DNA from 2 places in the Venatoribacter cucullus genome. Region 2 is predicted to be linked to the other one. Evidence: riboswitches for the same ligand, from Rfam matches in the RefSeq annotation. Region 2 holds a riboswitch; the other holds the start of a gene.
What was found. A riboswitch is a leader RNA that binds a small molecule or an ion and turns the genes downstream of it on or off. The one in region 2 is predicted to bind thiamine pyrophosphate.

Region 1 (7,092 bases), 940 kb from region 2:
ATGGGGAGGCCTCCGTACGGCACCGTGGCGCCGCTTCTGACACGGGTACTTGCAGGGGTAAATCAAACTCCGTCTGCAGTTGCTGCAGCACGGCCGGCGCCAGCAAATAGCCATGACGGAACAGGCCGTTAATGCGTAGCCCCTGCCCGGCCAGCGGCACAATGCAGGGTTGGTGGTCGGGCAGCGCCGGGCGGCAATTGACCTCGAAGCTGAGAATACGGGCCTCGGCCAGCGCCGGGCACAGACTGTAGGCGGCACTCAGTAGCTCCAGCGCCGAACGCACACTCACCGGCGAGCGGTCATCGCTGTCAATTTCCGTTGCGCCCAGCACGTAGCGGTAACGGCCATCGACCTGTCCCTTCGGCACCAGATACAGGTGATAGCGCGGGTGCAACAACCGCACCGGGCGGCTGAGGTTTACCTCGGCGCTGTCCAGCCACAGCACCTCGCCGCGCACCGCGCGCAGCGCCGGCATATCCGACCGTGCGCCCGTACCGCGACAGTCGAGCCAGATATCCTGCGGCCGGGCCTGTCCGACCGGCAACGTGGCCACCGGATGATTGAAATGAAACACAGCGCCCGCCTGTTGTGCGGCCTGTTGCAGCACCACCAATAAGGCGCGGTTATCGATGTGCGCCTCCTGCGGCAGCCAGAAGCCGGCCAGCAGTTGCGGATTCAGGGCCGGTTCCAAAGCCTGCAGTTCACCCACCTGTAACGGCTGCACACTGTCAGTACGGCCACCAGGCCAACCGCCGTGCTGACGCAAAGAACGGCCAAACTGCAGCAACTCGCCCTTGTCCGCCGGATGCGCCACCAGCACACTGCCGCTCTGGCCATAAGCCACCCGGATGCCGGTATCCTGCGCCAGCTCTTCCAGCAATGCCGGCCATAACGCCAGCGACTGTAAGCCCTGCTGAAACACCTGCGAATGGCACAGCGGTGCTTCCGACCAGGGCGCAACCATACCGGCAGCCGTCCAGGCTGCGGCTTGCGGAGACTCAGCGGATGCCTGTTCGTAGACACTGACGGGCATGCCCTGCCGGGCCAGACGCCACGCCAACAAGCTGCCCAATAAACCGGCACCGGCAATATGCCAGTGGATTGGGTGTGGCGTCATACTTCAGCCTCCCGGTACAACTGGCTGCCCTGGGCGCGGAATTCGGCGGCTTTTTCCTGCAGCGCCTGCCGGGTTTCCTGAGCGGCCTGCGCAGCGGCAACATCGCGCACTTCCTGCGAAATTTTCATGGAGCAGAATTTCGGCCCGCACATCGAACAGAAATGCGCCAGTTTATGGCCTTCTTTCGGCAGGGTTTCGTCGTGGTAAGCGCGGGCGGTATCCGGGTCGAGGGCCAGATTAAACTGATCCTGCCAACGGAATTCGAACCGCGCTTTCGACATGGCATTGTCGTGCAGCTGCGCCGCCGGATGGCCTTTGGCTAAATCGGCGGCATGGGCAGCAATTTTGTAGGCCATTAATCCCTGTTTTACGTCGTCTTTATTGGGCAGCCCCAGATGCTCTTTGGGGGTGACATAGCAGAGCATGGCGCAGCCGTACCAGCCTATTAATGCCGCGCCGATACCTGAGGTAATGTGATCGTAACCCGGTGCAATATCCGTGGTTAAAGGCCCCAGCGTATAAAACGGCGCTTCGGCACAATGCTCCAGCTGCCGTTCCATATTCTCCTTGATCAAATGCATCGGCACATGGCCCGGCCCTTCAATAAAGGTCTGCACATCGTGCTGCCAGGCAATTCTGGTTAACTCGCCGAGGGTTTTTAATTCGGCAAACTGAGCGGCATCGTTGGCATCGGCAATGGACCCCGGACGCAACCCATCGCCGAGCGAAAAGCACACATCGTAGGCTTGCATAATTTTGCAGATGTCGTCGAAATGGGTGTAAAGAAAATTTTCTTTATGATGCGCCAGACACCATTTCGCCATGATCGAACCACCCCGGCTGACAATACCCGTCACCCGGTTGGCGGTCAGCGGAATATAGGCCAGACGAACACCGGCGTGAATGGTGAAATAATCCACACCCTGCTCAGCCTGTTCGATTAAGGTGTCGCGATAAATTTCCCAGGTCAGGTCTTCGGCCACGCCATTGCATTTTTCCAGCGCCTGATACAGCGGCACAGTGCCGATCGGTACCGGTGAGTTGCGGATAATCCATTCACGCGTTTCGTGAATATTGTCGCCAGTGGAGAGATCCATCACAGTATCGGCCCCCCAACGAGTGGCCCACACCATTTTCTCAACTTCTTCCTCGATGGAAGACGTCACGGCCGAGTTACCGATATTGGCGTTCACCTTGGTACGGAAATTACGCCCGATAATCATTGGCTCGGTTTCCGGATGATTAATATTACAAGGGATAACCGCCCGCCCCCGGGCAATTTCACTGCGTACAAATTCCGGGGTAATTTCCGCTGGAATCGACGCGCCAAAGCTAAGCCCGGGATGCTGATGTTTCTGTGCTTCGTCCAGTTGCGCCCTGCTCAATGCCAGATTTTCGCGGATCGCCACGTACTCCATTTCCGGCGTAATAATCCCCTGACGGGCATACCACAGCTGGCTGACGTTTTTACCGGGTAGCGCCCGGCGCGGCTTGCGCTTTAAATCGAACCGCAGGGGTTCCAGCGTCAGATTCATTTCCCGAAGCCGGGCGTAAGCGGAACTGAACGCCGGCAATGCTTCGCTGTCACCCCGTTCGGCAATCCAGTTTTGACGCAACGCCGGTAAGCCCTTACGCACATCAATCTGCACGGCCGGATCGGTATAGGGGCCAGAAGTATCGTAGACCCGCAGTGGCGGATTAATTTCTTCGCCGCCACTGGCCAGCCGGGTCGGCGTCAGATGAATTTCACGCAGTGCCACCTGCAAATCAGGCCGGCTGCCCGGAATGTGTATTTTTTCCGACCCCGGAAAGGGTTGTCGGGATAATTCAGTGACAGAAAGCGAATTACGCAAGGCGTGGCTGTTTTGTTGTTTGCCCATGCTCAGTACCTTTTTGCAGTCCTGTCGGTGCAATCGACAGGGAGAAAAAAACACGGCAGGCAGCGGAGAAAAAACGAGGAGGCAGAACCAGCACAGCCGGACAGCTGACGCAGAGAATCCCGCCTTTCTGTTCCCTACGCTGGCACTAACCAGATCAGGTTCAACGGGATCCGCATAATCAATGCGATCTCAGCGACTTGGTGTTATGCAGAACATAATCACCTGACGCACCCCGACAGAAACGGCACTCAGTCTAAGACGGAAAAAAGCCGGGAACAAGCCCGGCCACAGAAGATTTGAATAAAGCATTAACCGAAAAATTAACGGGCCAGCAGAAAATGCGCCCGGGCGGTGGCAATAGGACTGGTGCGATCGGTTTGCCAGGCGGTAATGGCGACGTTGGCCACCCGCGAACCCTGGCGCCACACCTGACATTCAGCAAAGGTGTCCTGATGGCGGCCGGCGCGCAGATAATCCAGCGAAAAGTCGATCATTTTCGGCAGTGCGCCGGTGTCCATGGTCATCATCAGATGCAGGGAAGCCGACAGTTCCATAAAGCCACCGATCACGCCGCCATGAATGGCCGGCAAAATCGGGTTACCGATATTGTCGGGGTTTTTCGGCAGCGTGAATAACACATCATGGCCAAAGCGCTGAAACTCCAGGCCAATTAATTGTGCATAGGGAATGCTGGCCACCAGGGGTTTAAAATCACCACTCTGCTGCGCCTGCTGAATAATCTGTTCAAAACTCACAGCGCTGCTCCTTTAAAAACGTCACCCTGTTCAATGGCGGCACGGAATTCCGGCGGCGTCATTTCCGGGCCAATGCGCATAAACGCTGCGGCACATTTGGCAATCAGATCACCATCGCTTTCCTGCGTCACCCGGCATTCGGTAAACACCACATTCGGGGTAATGCGCACCACCCGCGCTTCGGCCAACAGGTTCTTCCCCGGTTCGGCCGCGGTCATATAATCCATACGCAGATCCAGCGTCGGGCACAGTTCAAAACCGGGCAGGCTGGAAAATACCGCGGTACCGCAGGCGGTATCCATTAAGGTGGTCAGACTGCCACCATGTACGGTACCGGTTAAGGGGTTACCAACAATTTTGTCGCTGTAAGGCAGACGCATTACCAGCAAATTTTCTTCGGCTTTTTCTACCGTCAGCCCCAGCAGCTGGCAATGACGCAAGGTCGCCAGAAAGCGCTCAGCCCGGGTTTTTACGGATAACGTCATGAGTTTCTCACCTGTTATTGCTCGCCTGTTATTGCTTACCAGTCGGTTTACTTCTGTGGCTGCCACAGCAACCGGGCCGCCGTTATACCTGAAGCAAACCCGGGCGCAATGGCCACATCGCCGCCCATAATTGACATTAATGCTCAGCAATGCCCATAAGACCGGAATTTTATGCCAGCAACACCGGCCCTTGGCAAAACCGGCCTGCCGCTGGTTATGCGCATCATGATAACGTAGCGGCTGACCAGCAGGATAATGAAAAACCGGACCACATTATGAATTTTGATGATTACCTGCAGCAGGCGCTGCATAACCAGGAACTGAGCATCGATCCGAGCTGGGGCCAGGGTCGCACCACCTTTGGCGGTTTGTCAGCAGCGTTATTACTGGCGCAGGTTGAACAACAGGCCTCAGCGGAGCAGATTCTGCGCTCACTCAGCATCAGCTTCTGCGGGCCACTGCAGACCGGCGTGCCCTTTACCCTGCAATCCCAGCCCCGCCGGGTGGGTAAATCGGTGGCCCTTTATCAGGCGGAAGCCATCCAGAACGATGAGCCGGTCACCCTGCTGAACGCTTGCTATGGCCGCGAGCGGGTATCGGCTGTTGAAGTGGCTTACCCATTACAGCCGCTGGGTAAGCCGGGCAGCGGCACCGCCCTGCCGTACATTAAAGGCGTTACGCCGGAGTTTACCCGCCATATCGATTTCACTTACGTCGCCGGCGGCCTGCCGTTCAGTGGCAGTGCGGATAACCACCTGCACGGCTGGATGCGTTTCAGTGATGGTTCCGCGCCCTTAACCAATGCCCACCTGGTGGCCTTAATTGATGCCTGGCCGCCGGTATTACTGCAGAAGTTACGTCAGCCGGCACCTTGCGCCAGCATCACCTGGAGTGTTGAACTGGTCAGCCCGCTGCACTTATTAGCCCAGCCACTGGCCGCCGATGCCTGGCTCTGGTACGAGGCGGAAATTCGTCAGGCGCATCATGGCTATGGCCACACCGAAGCGCGGATCTTCAGTGCCGACGGCACCTTGCTGGCCCTCAGCCGGCAATTAGTGGCGGTGTACGACAAGCGCTGAACCCAGAAGCCCAAACTGCTGTTAATTTGCTCAACAGGCTGCCGGCAGCTACAACTTAACCCTAACCCAAACATTCTGATGGCTGACCATGACCACCCGAGTTCTGATTTGTGACGATTCCGGTTTTGCCCGCAAACAAATGGCCAGAGCCTTACCGGAAGAGTGGGACAAACAAATTCTGCACGCCGCCGACGGCCACGAAGCGCTGGAAATTATCCGCGCCGGTTATGGCGATGTAGTATTCCTTGACCTCACCATGCCCGGTATCGATGGCTACGGGGTGCTGGAAACCATTCGCCGGGAAGACCTGCCCGCCATGGTGATTGTGGTATCCGGTGATATTCAGCCGGACGCTCAGGACCGGGTAAAAAAACTGGGCGCCATGGCCTTTATCAAAAAACCCATCGATGCGGACAAAGCCCGCGCCGTACTCCTCGAGTTCGGCCTGCTGGCGGGAGTCTGATATGACACCAACTGCTACTGTTACCCTGAACGAAGCCCAGTGCGACTGTTATCAGGAAATTGCCAACGTCGCCATGGGACAAGCCGCCGACCGGCTGGCGCGGCTGCTGGATGTGTACGTGGAATTACCCATCCCCCGGGTCAATTTAATTGAAGCCAGCGACTTGCACATGGCGCTGCAGGAAGCGCGCAACGATGAAGGCTTATCGGCTGTTTGTCAGGGTTTTATCGGCTCCGGTATTGCCGGTGAAGCCCTGCTTATTTTCAACGACACCAGCGTGCAGGACCTGGCCGCCTTACTGAATTACCAGGGCCAGCGCAGCCCCTGGACCACCGAAGAACTGTTGCTGGATGTCAGTTCGCTGCTGACCGGTGCCTGCATCAATGGCATCGGTGACCAGCTGGGTATCCATTTTAATCAGGGCCTGCCGGAAATTATCGGGCGCAGCCGCAACGCTGCAGAATTACTGCAATCCGGCCCCTATCCCTGGCATAAAACCCTGGCCATCGAAATTCATTACAGCGTTGAGCATATGAATATTGACTGCACGTTACTGCTGTTATTTACCGAAGATTCAGTGCCCAAACTGAATAAAAAAATTGATTTTTTGCTGGATTAAATCATGACCAATGAACAGATCCACCTGGATGATATTCACTGGCTGATGGAGATTCTGCAGAATATTGATGTGGGTCTGGTGGTGCTGGACCAGCAATACAATATTCAGTTGTGGAATGCTTTTATGGAAAGCCACAGCGGTATCAGCCCGCAAAAAGCCCGTGGGCAGAATGTATTTCAGCTGTTTCCGGATATTCCGCAGGACTGGCTGCAGCGCAAAACCGAACCGGTGTTTCAATTACGCACCCGCGCGTTCAGTCTGTGGGAACAACGGCCGTATTTATTTCATTTCAAAAATTACCGCCCCATTACCGGCCGTGCGCCCTTTATGTACCAGAACATCAGCATGATTCCGCTGGAATCCGTTGATCGCCAGGTCGAACATATCTGCCTGATTATTTACGACGTCACTGACGTCGCCTTAAGCCGCAACAGCCAGCCGTAACAACCTGCCCGGAGAAACAGCCGTAAGCGCTGGCCTTTCTGCTCAGTAATATTGCAGAGACTGAACGGAAAGGTCAGAATCTGCGGCTTTCTGCAGCAGAGTGAACGGCATGACCCGCCATCAGATTCCCCGCCCCTTTATTGATGCGCCCTTACGTGGCGCCCAACGCCGGGGCCTCAGCACCCTGGAGTTGCTCAGTGCGGCCGGTATCGACGTGCAGGCACTGGATAATCCGGACGCCTGCCTCGGC
Region 2 (7,092 bases):
GGCACTGCCACAGGTAACCGGCATTGAAAGCCTGATCGACAGTCACCTGCTGGAGCAGGAAGAGCTGTTTATTGTGTCTGGTGGTGGTGAAGAATGGCTGAAACTGCCGATGGAGCAGTTCCGCACCTTAATTACCCGCTCCCGCATCGGTGACTACACCGCCACGCTGCACACCGACATTCATTATCAGGACGCCCATCAGGATCTGGATGATGTGCACGCCGCGCTGAAGCAGTTCACCCCGCTGCGCATCAGACAACGCCTGAACGAAACGCTGGATTTACCGCCGCTGCCGGAAACGGCCCGCCGGATTATTGAACTGCGGATCGATCCCAACGCCGATACCACCTCGCTGGCACAGGTGATCGAGCTGGACCCGGGTATGTCCGCCCAGGTCATGAGCTGGGCCCGCTCGCCCTATTACGGCACCCGCACCGAAATCAAAAGCATTGAAGAAGCCGTGATCCGGGTACTGGGGTTTGATCTGACCATCAACCTGGCACTGGGGTTATCGCTGGGCCGCAGTTTGTCGGTACCGAAAGAAGGCCCTCACGGTTACGCCCCTTACTGGCAGCAATCGGTGGTCACCGCCAGCCTGTGTGCCGAACTGGTACGGCAGATTCCCACCCGCCTGCGTCCGAATCAGAGTCTGGCGTATCTCTGTGGCCTGCTGCATAACTTCGGCTATCTGGTGCTGGGGCATGTATTCCCACCGCAATTTACGCTGGTAAACCGCCATATTGAAGCCAACCCACACGTTAACCGCATGTATGTGGAACGGCACCTGCTGGGGCTGACCCGGGAACAGATTTCTGCCTGCCTGCTGCAACAATGGCGGATGCCGGACGAACTGATCGCCGCGGTGCGTCAGCAGCACAATCCGTTTTATGAAGGCGAGCACGCCGAATACGCGCGCCTGCTCTACATTGCCACGCGCAGCCTGCGCCGGCATGGATTTGGGGATGGCCCGTCCGAGCAAACAGAAGACTATCTGCTGGATACGCTGGGTCTGACCGCCGACAAGGTAGAGGAAGCCACCACCAACCTGATCGCCCGCATGGACGATCTGCAGGTACTGGTGCAGATGCTGAATCGTTAACCGCTGTCTGCCGCGCAGCAGAACAACCTGTTGCGCCGCCGGCGTACTGCCGGGGCTGCATGCGCTGTGCTAGAATCGCCGCTCTTTCCGCCGGGGTAACCAGCCCCGGCTGCCAACAAACCGCCCCTGAGGCGGTGTCATAAGAAACTGTCTGCAGGTCACCTTAACCCCCATCCACTGCATGTGGCGGGCCCCGTATTGCCGGTGAGGAGCGAACCATGACACAACCCGGTTTAACCCCGGCGCAGCGCCGTATTTATCGCGCCGCGCTGTATTTGTTTGCCGAAAAAGGCGTTACCCAGGTCAGCGTGCGGGAACTGGCCGAACAGGCCGGCGTGGCCCGCGGCACGGTGTACAACCATGTAGATTCGGTTGAAACCCTGTTCGAGCAGGTGTCCGAAGCCCTGACCCGGGAAATGAACCAGCGCATTGTGCAAAGCTTCCGCCACTGTCACGACAGCGACAGCCGGCTGGCCACCGCTATCCGCCTGTACATTAAACGCGCCCATGAAGAACCGGCCTGGGGACAATTTATCAGCCGCTTTGGCTTTACCAGCCCAGCGTTACGCCGGTTGGGTGCCGGAGCGCCGGTGCAGCTGTTGCTGGACGGCATTCAGCGCGGCCATTATCAGGTGCGCACCGATCAGCTGTCGGGCGTTATCACCATGATCGGCAGCTCGGTGCTGGGGGCGATTTATCTGGTGCGGCAAGGGCTGCGTACCTGGCGCGATGCCGGCAGCGATTGTGCAGAGCTGGTATTGCGCTCGCTGGGCGTCGCGCCGGAACGGGCGCAACAACTGGCGCAGGGAGAATTGCCAGCGCTGCCGGAGCCGCGCTGGCAATAACCTTACTTAACGGCTGTAACGCTCACGCAGCGCCTGAATACGACGCTCCAGCGGCGGGTGGGTGGAGAACAGCGCCGAGAATTTACCCTCACCGCCAATACCGAAAGCCACCAGCTCACCGTTCAGCTCACTGGGCTGATCGTAGGTTTGCTGCAGAGCCGCCAGCGCACTGATCATAGCGGCCGGGCTGACCAGCTCGGCACCGGCCTGATCGGCACGGAACTCACGGCGACGGCTGAACCAGGCGACGATGGTGGACGCCAGAATGCCCAGCACAATTTCCGCCGCAATGGTCGCTACATAGAAGGCAATACCGGGGCTGTCGCTTTCGTTTTTCAGAATGGCGCGGTCAACAAAGTTACCGATGATACGGGCGAAGAACATCACAAAGGCGTTTACCACGCCCTGAATCAGGGTCAGGGTAATCATATCGCCGTTGGCGACGTGGCCGATTTCATGGCCCAGTACCGCCTTCACCTGATCTTTATCCATACGCTGCAGCAAGCCGGTCGACACGGCGACCAGCGCGTTATTGCGGTTCCAGCCGGTGGCAAACGCGTTGGGCGATGCCGAGCTGAAAATACCCACTTCCGGCATACCGATACCGGCCTTTTCCGACAGTTCTTTTACCGTGCTTAACAGCCATTGCTCACCGGCATTATGCGGGCGGTCGATGATCTGCACGTTCATGGATTTCTTCGCCATCCACTTGGACAGGAACAGCGACACCAGCGAGCCGGCCATACCGAACACCAGACAGAACACCATCAGATTGGCCATATCCAGCTGGCCGCCCTGGGCGTGATAACTGCCCACGCCCAGCAGCGACAGCGTAATACTGGCCACCAGCACCACCGCCAGGTTAGTGGCCAGGAATAAAATAATCCGCATCATCTGCGTTACCTCGTTTGTGTGATTCAGGAGTGGGTTTTTTGCCCATTTTTCTGAGTGCAAGAATGGTGATTTTTACGCCATTTTCAAGCGCTTTTATTGTCAGGAAGGGTAATTCCTGCTGCCACTTTCGGCGTGGGTTTCCTTCACCGCAAAAAAGCGTATTATGGCCGCGTCCCAGGGGGTGGCCGGTGCTGTTAAACCCGGCCTGAGATACCAGAGTTGCTGTCGGCCGAATGGCCGCACAACGGTGAACCCCTAGAACCTGATCCGGTTAGTACCGGCGTAGGAATGGGGGCGCAGTCCGGCTGTTATTCCGCGCACAATGCTGCCGAAAAACCGCTGGCTGGGCATCACAATCGAGAGGCGGCGCAGTCCGCCCCTACGCACGTAACCGGGTTTTTCTTTAGTATTTTTTAAGGATTAACCCCAATGAAAAAAACCTCTGCCGCCTTGCTGGCACTGCTCACACCACTGGCCACCCATGCCGCTGACGCCGTCAATCTGGGCACTCAGACCGTAACCGCCGACTTCCGCAACACCGATGTGCAGCAACTGCCCGAAGCCGTTACCGTGGTGGACCGTGAGCAGATCGAAGCCCGTTCGGCCGAGCATCTGGAACAGATTTTAAGCTTTGCTCCCAACGTGAACTTTTCTTCCGGTTCCTCGCGTGGCCGTTATTACCAGATCCGTGGCATTGGTGAACGCAGCCAGTTTATCGACCCGGTGAACCCGTCGGTGGGTTTGCTGATTGATGGCATCGACATGACCGGCCTCGGTGCCGCCGCCACCTTATTCGATGTGCAGCAGGTGGAAATTCTGCGCGGCCCGCAAGGCACCCGCTTTGGTGCCAACGCCCTGGCCGGCATGATCAACATTACCACCGCCGCGCCCACCACAGAGACCGAAGGCTATGTGCGCGGCAAGTTGGGTAATTACAACAGCTACGGCCTCGGCGGTGCCTTATCAGGCAGCCTCAGCCATAACCTGCAGGGCCGCATTGCGGTGCAGGGTTTTCAGTCCGACGGCTACATGGATAACGCGTTCCTGAACCGCGATGACACCCAGAACATCGACGAACAGCTAGTGCGCGCCAAACTGGCCTGGCAACCCGATGCCCTGACCGACATCGGCCTGACCTACCTGTACGCCAATATTAACAACGGTTACGACGCCTTTACCGTGGATAATTCCCGTACCTCGCTGGCCGACGAACCGGGAAAAGACACCCAGGAAACCCATGCCTTAGCGCTCAATTTACAACGCCGGCTGAACAACGCCGTAACGCTGGAAACCACCGTTACCGGCAGCCGCAATGATGCGCTGTACAGCTATGATGATGACTGGGTAAACCCGGGGTATGGCGAACTCTGGGGCGCTGGTTTCGATGAATATCAGCGTGAATTCCGCCGTCACAGCCTGGATGTGCGGTTACTCTCCGGCACTGACGGTCGCCTGTTTAACAACAGCACCGACTGGGCCGTTGGCGCCTATCTGCTGCAACGCGAAGAAGATCTGCAGCGTAACTACAGCTGGGACCCGGCACCTTACCTCAGCGACCTGAACACCGATTCCGTTTCGGTTTACGCCGAACTGCAAACCCAGTTCAGCGCCACTACACGGGTTATTTACGGCATCCGTGCCGAGCAATGGCAAAACGATTTTACCGATAATGCCAACGCGCTGAATCCGGCCGACAATAACATTGCCGAAAATACCGATGAGACGCTGTACGGTGGAAAATTGGTGCTGGAACATCAGCTGCACACCGATCATCTGCTGTATGGCTCCGTCGCGCGCGGCTACAAAGCCGGCGGCATTAATACCGACCCGGATATCAGCGCCGCCCGCCGCACCTTCGATGCGGAATACAACAATACTGCCGAGCTGGGGCTGAAATCGTCCCTGCAGGACGATCGTCTGCAAACCCGCCTGGCACTGTTTTATATTCAGCGCAAAGACCAGCAGGTTAAAAGCTCTTACCCCATTCCGAACTCCAGCAACTTTATGGACTATCTGGCCAACGCCGCCGAAGGCCGTAATTACGGTCTGGAACTGGAAAGTAACTGGCAACTGAGCAACCGCCTGCACTGGGAACTGAGTTACGGTTATCTGAATACGGAATTTGTCGATTACCGTTACACCAACGAAGACGGTGACCTGGTGGATAAAACCGGGCGTTCGCAGGCGCACGCACCGGAACACAGTCTGGCGACTGCGATCACCTGGAACTTCACCAGCGCGCTGGCCTTACGGGTGGAAACTGAAGCCAAATCCGGTTTTTATTTTTCCGACAGCCATGATGAAAAATCCTCCGGCTATGCGTTATGGCATGCCCGTTTAAGTTACCAGCGGGCCGCCTATGAAATTGCCCTCAGCGGCCGCAACCTGGCCGACCGCGATGTCGCTACCCGCGGCTTTGGTGGTTTTAATAATGACAGTAAAAACCCGGCTTCCAGCCGCTATGTGCAGCTGGGCGAACCGCGTTTAATTATGCTGGAAGGAAAATATTCCTTTTAAACTTCATTGGTTCAGAGTTGGGCGTTCAGGGTTCGGTGTGCACGGGCATTAATTGCAGCGCACGCCCAACGCTCAACCCCATACTCTGAACCCCAACCTGTTAAGGAAAAACCATGCAAATCTCCGTTGAAATCAGCAGCTACCCATTAGCCGATGACTATATTCCGGCCATCAAAACCTTTATCGACATGATGAATCAGGTGCCGGGTTTAACCGTGGTTACCAACACCATGAGCACGCAGGTGTTCGGCGAACTGGAACTGGTGATGAACACCTTAAAAGAGGCCATGGCCTACAGCTGGCAAACCTTTGGCAAAAATATTTTCGTGTGCAAATTTATTGGTACCAATCTGGATCCGGCGTTAAAGCCGCATGGCTGAAGCGTTGGGCGTTGGGATTTTCTGCGGTGCACGCCGAACCCTCAACCCTGAACGCTCAACCCCTAATCCTCAGCGAAAATAATCGATCCTCTGAAATCTCCGGAGTCATGCCATGACTGAACTCACCAGCAACATCCAACACGCCATCGCCGCCATGAGCGGCTGGGAAGTGCTGGCCGTTATTTCAGGGGTTGCGTATCTGTTGCTGGCCATGCGCAACAATATTCTCTGTTGGTATGCGGCGCTGGTCAGCAGCACAATTTATGTTTTTTTATTCTGGGATGTCAGCCTGCCAATGGAATCGGCGCTCAGTGTGTATTATGTGGTGATGGCCTTCTATGGCTGGTGGCAATGGCGCGGCGGAGCGGCACCGGCGGCGACCGATCTGCACAGCCATCAACCCATTGTGCGCTGGAGCCTGCCGCGCCATGCAGTGATGATCAGCGCCGTATTATTGCTGAGTTCAGTCAGCGGTTATTTACTGGAAAAAAACACCGCAGCCGCGCTGCCCTATCTGGATTCTTTTACCACCTGGGGCGCGCTGCTCACCACCTGGATGGTGGCCAAACGGGTGCTGGAAAACTGGCTGTACTGGATTGTGGTCGACAGCGCCGCCATTGTTTTGTACCTCGACCGTGAGCTCTATTTAACCGCGTTATTAATGGCGGTGTATGTGGTGCTGGTAATTATCGGCTGGTTCCAGTGGTTGCCGCTGTATCGTCAACAGCAGCAAAAAAAACAACAGCTACAAAATACCAGCCAAAATGCAGCTGTGGACAACGCCTTATGCTGAGCATTTTAAATGACTGGGAACAGTGGCCCTTTTGTGCCGAACAGCCACGCCCGGAACACATCCGGCCGTTACCCGGCGGTTTAACCAACCAGTGTTTTTTACTGCAGCTGGACGGTGGCCAATATGTGTTGCGGCTGGAAGGCCATAACAGCCAGGCACTGGATATTAACCGCGATGCCGAATTCCGTATCCATCGCTTACTGGCCAGCAAAGGCCTGACGCCAACCATCCGTTACCGAGCGCCGCAGCAGCACTACTGGATTCGTGATTACATTCCCGGCCGCACACTGCAGCCGCAGGATTTAACCCTGCCAAGGCTGCAGAATATGGCACTGCAATTACGTCAGATACACCAGCTGCCAACCCCCGCCGACATACCGGTATTAAGCATTGGCGATAAAGCCGCCCATTACTGGGACAGCATTGCCGCGCAAACCAACCACAGCCCGCTGCTGGATTTACGCCCGCTGCTGCAAAGCCGGCTGCAGGGCGCACCGGATGCCCGCCGCACGCTCTGCCACATGGACCCGACGCCGGCCAACTGGATTGAAACGGCCGACGGCA

Region 1: linked by a shared signal. The riboswitch ahead of thiC (phosphomethylpyrimidine synthase ThiC) and the one ahead of GJQ55_RS12830 (TonB-dependent receptor) in region 2 are both predicted to bind thiamine pyrophosphate.

Annotation. Positions count from the first base shown of each region.
Region 1 covers NZ_CP046056.1:1,769,562-1,776,653, forward strand. The annotation lists gene GJQ55_RS08440 (FAD-dependent oxidoreductase) at 1-1,117, opposite strand, end outside; gene thiS (sulfur carrier protein ThiS) at 1-2, opposite strand, end outside; gene thiC (phosphomethylpyrimidine synthase ThiC) at 1,114-2,997, opposite strand; TPP riboswitch at 3,112-3,242, opposite strand; gene GJQ55_RS08450 (PaaI family thioesterase) at 3,318-3,752, opposite strand; gene GJQ55_RS08455 (PaaI family thioesterase) at 3,749-4,237, opposite strand; gene GJQ55_RS08460 (acyl-CoA thioesterase) at 4,513-5,316, shown strand; gene GJQ55_RS08465 (response regulator) at 5,405-5,779, shown strand; gene GJQ55_RS08470 (histidine kinase) at 5,781-6,398, shown strand; gene GJQ55_RS08475 (PAS domain-containing protein) at 6,402-6,842, shown strand; gene GJQ55_RS08480 (AraC family transcriptional regulator) at 6,952-7,092, shown strand, end outside.
Region 2 covers NZ_CP046056.1:2,713,394-2,720,485, forward strand. The annotation lists gene GJQ55_RS12815 (HDOD domain-containing protein) at 1-1,099, shown strand, start outside; gene GJQ55_RS12820 (TetR/AcrR family transcriptional regulator) at 1,318-1,944, shown strand; gene htpX (protease HtpX) at 1,951-2,838, opposite strand; TPP riboswitch at 3,006-3,144, shown strand; gene GJQ55_RS12830 (TonB-dependent receptor) at 3,268-5,355, shown strand; gene GJQ55_RS12835 (YkoF family thiamine/hydroxymethylpyrimidine-binding protein) at 5,469-5,735, shown strand; gene pnuC (nicotinamide riboside transporter PnuC) at 5,848-6,528, shown strand; gene GJQ55_RS12845 (choline/ethanolamine kinase family protein) at 6,522-7,092, shown strand, end outside.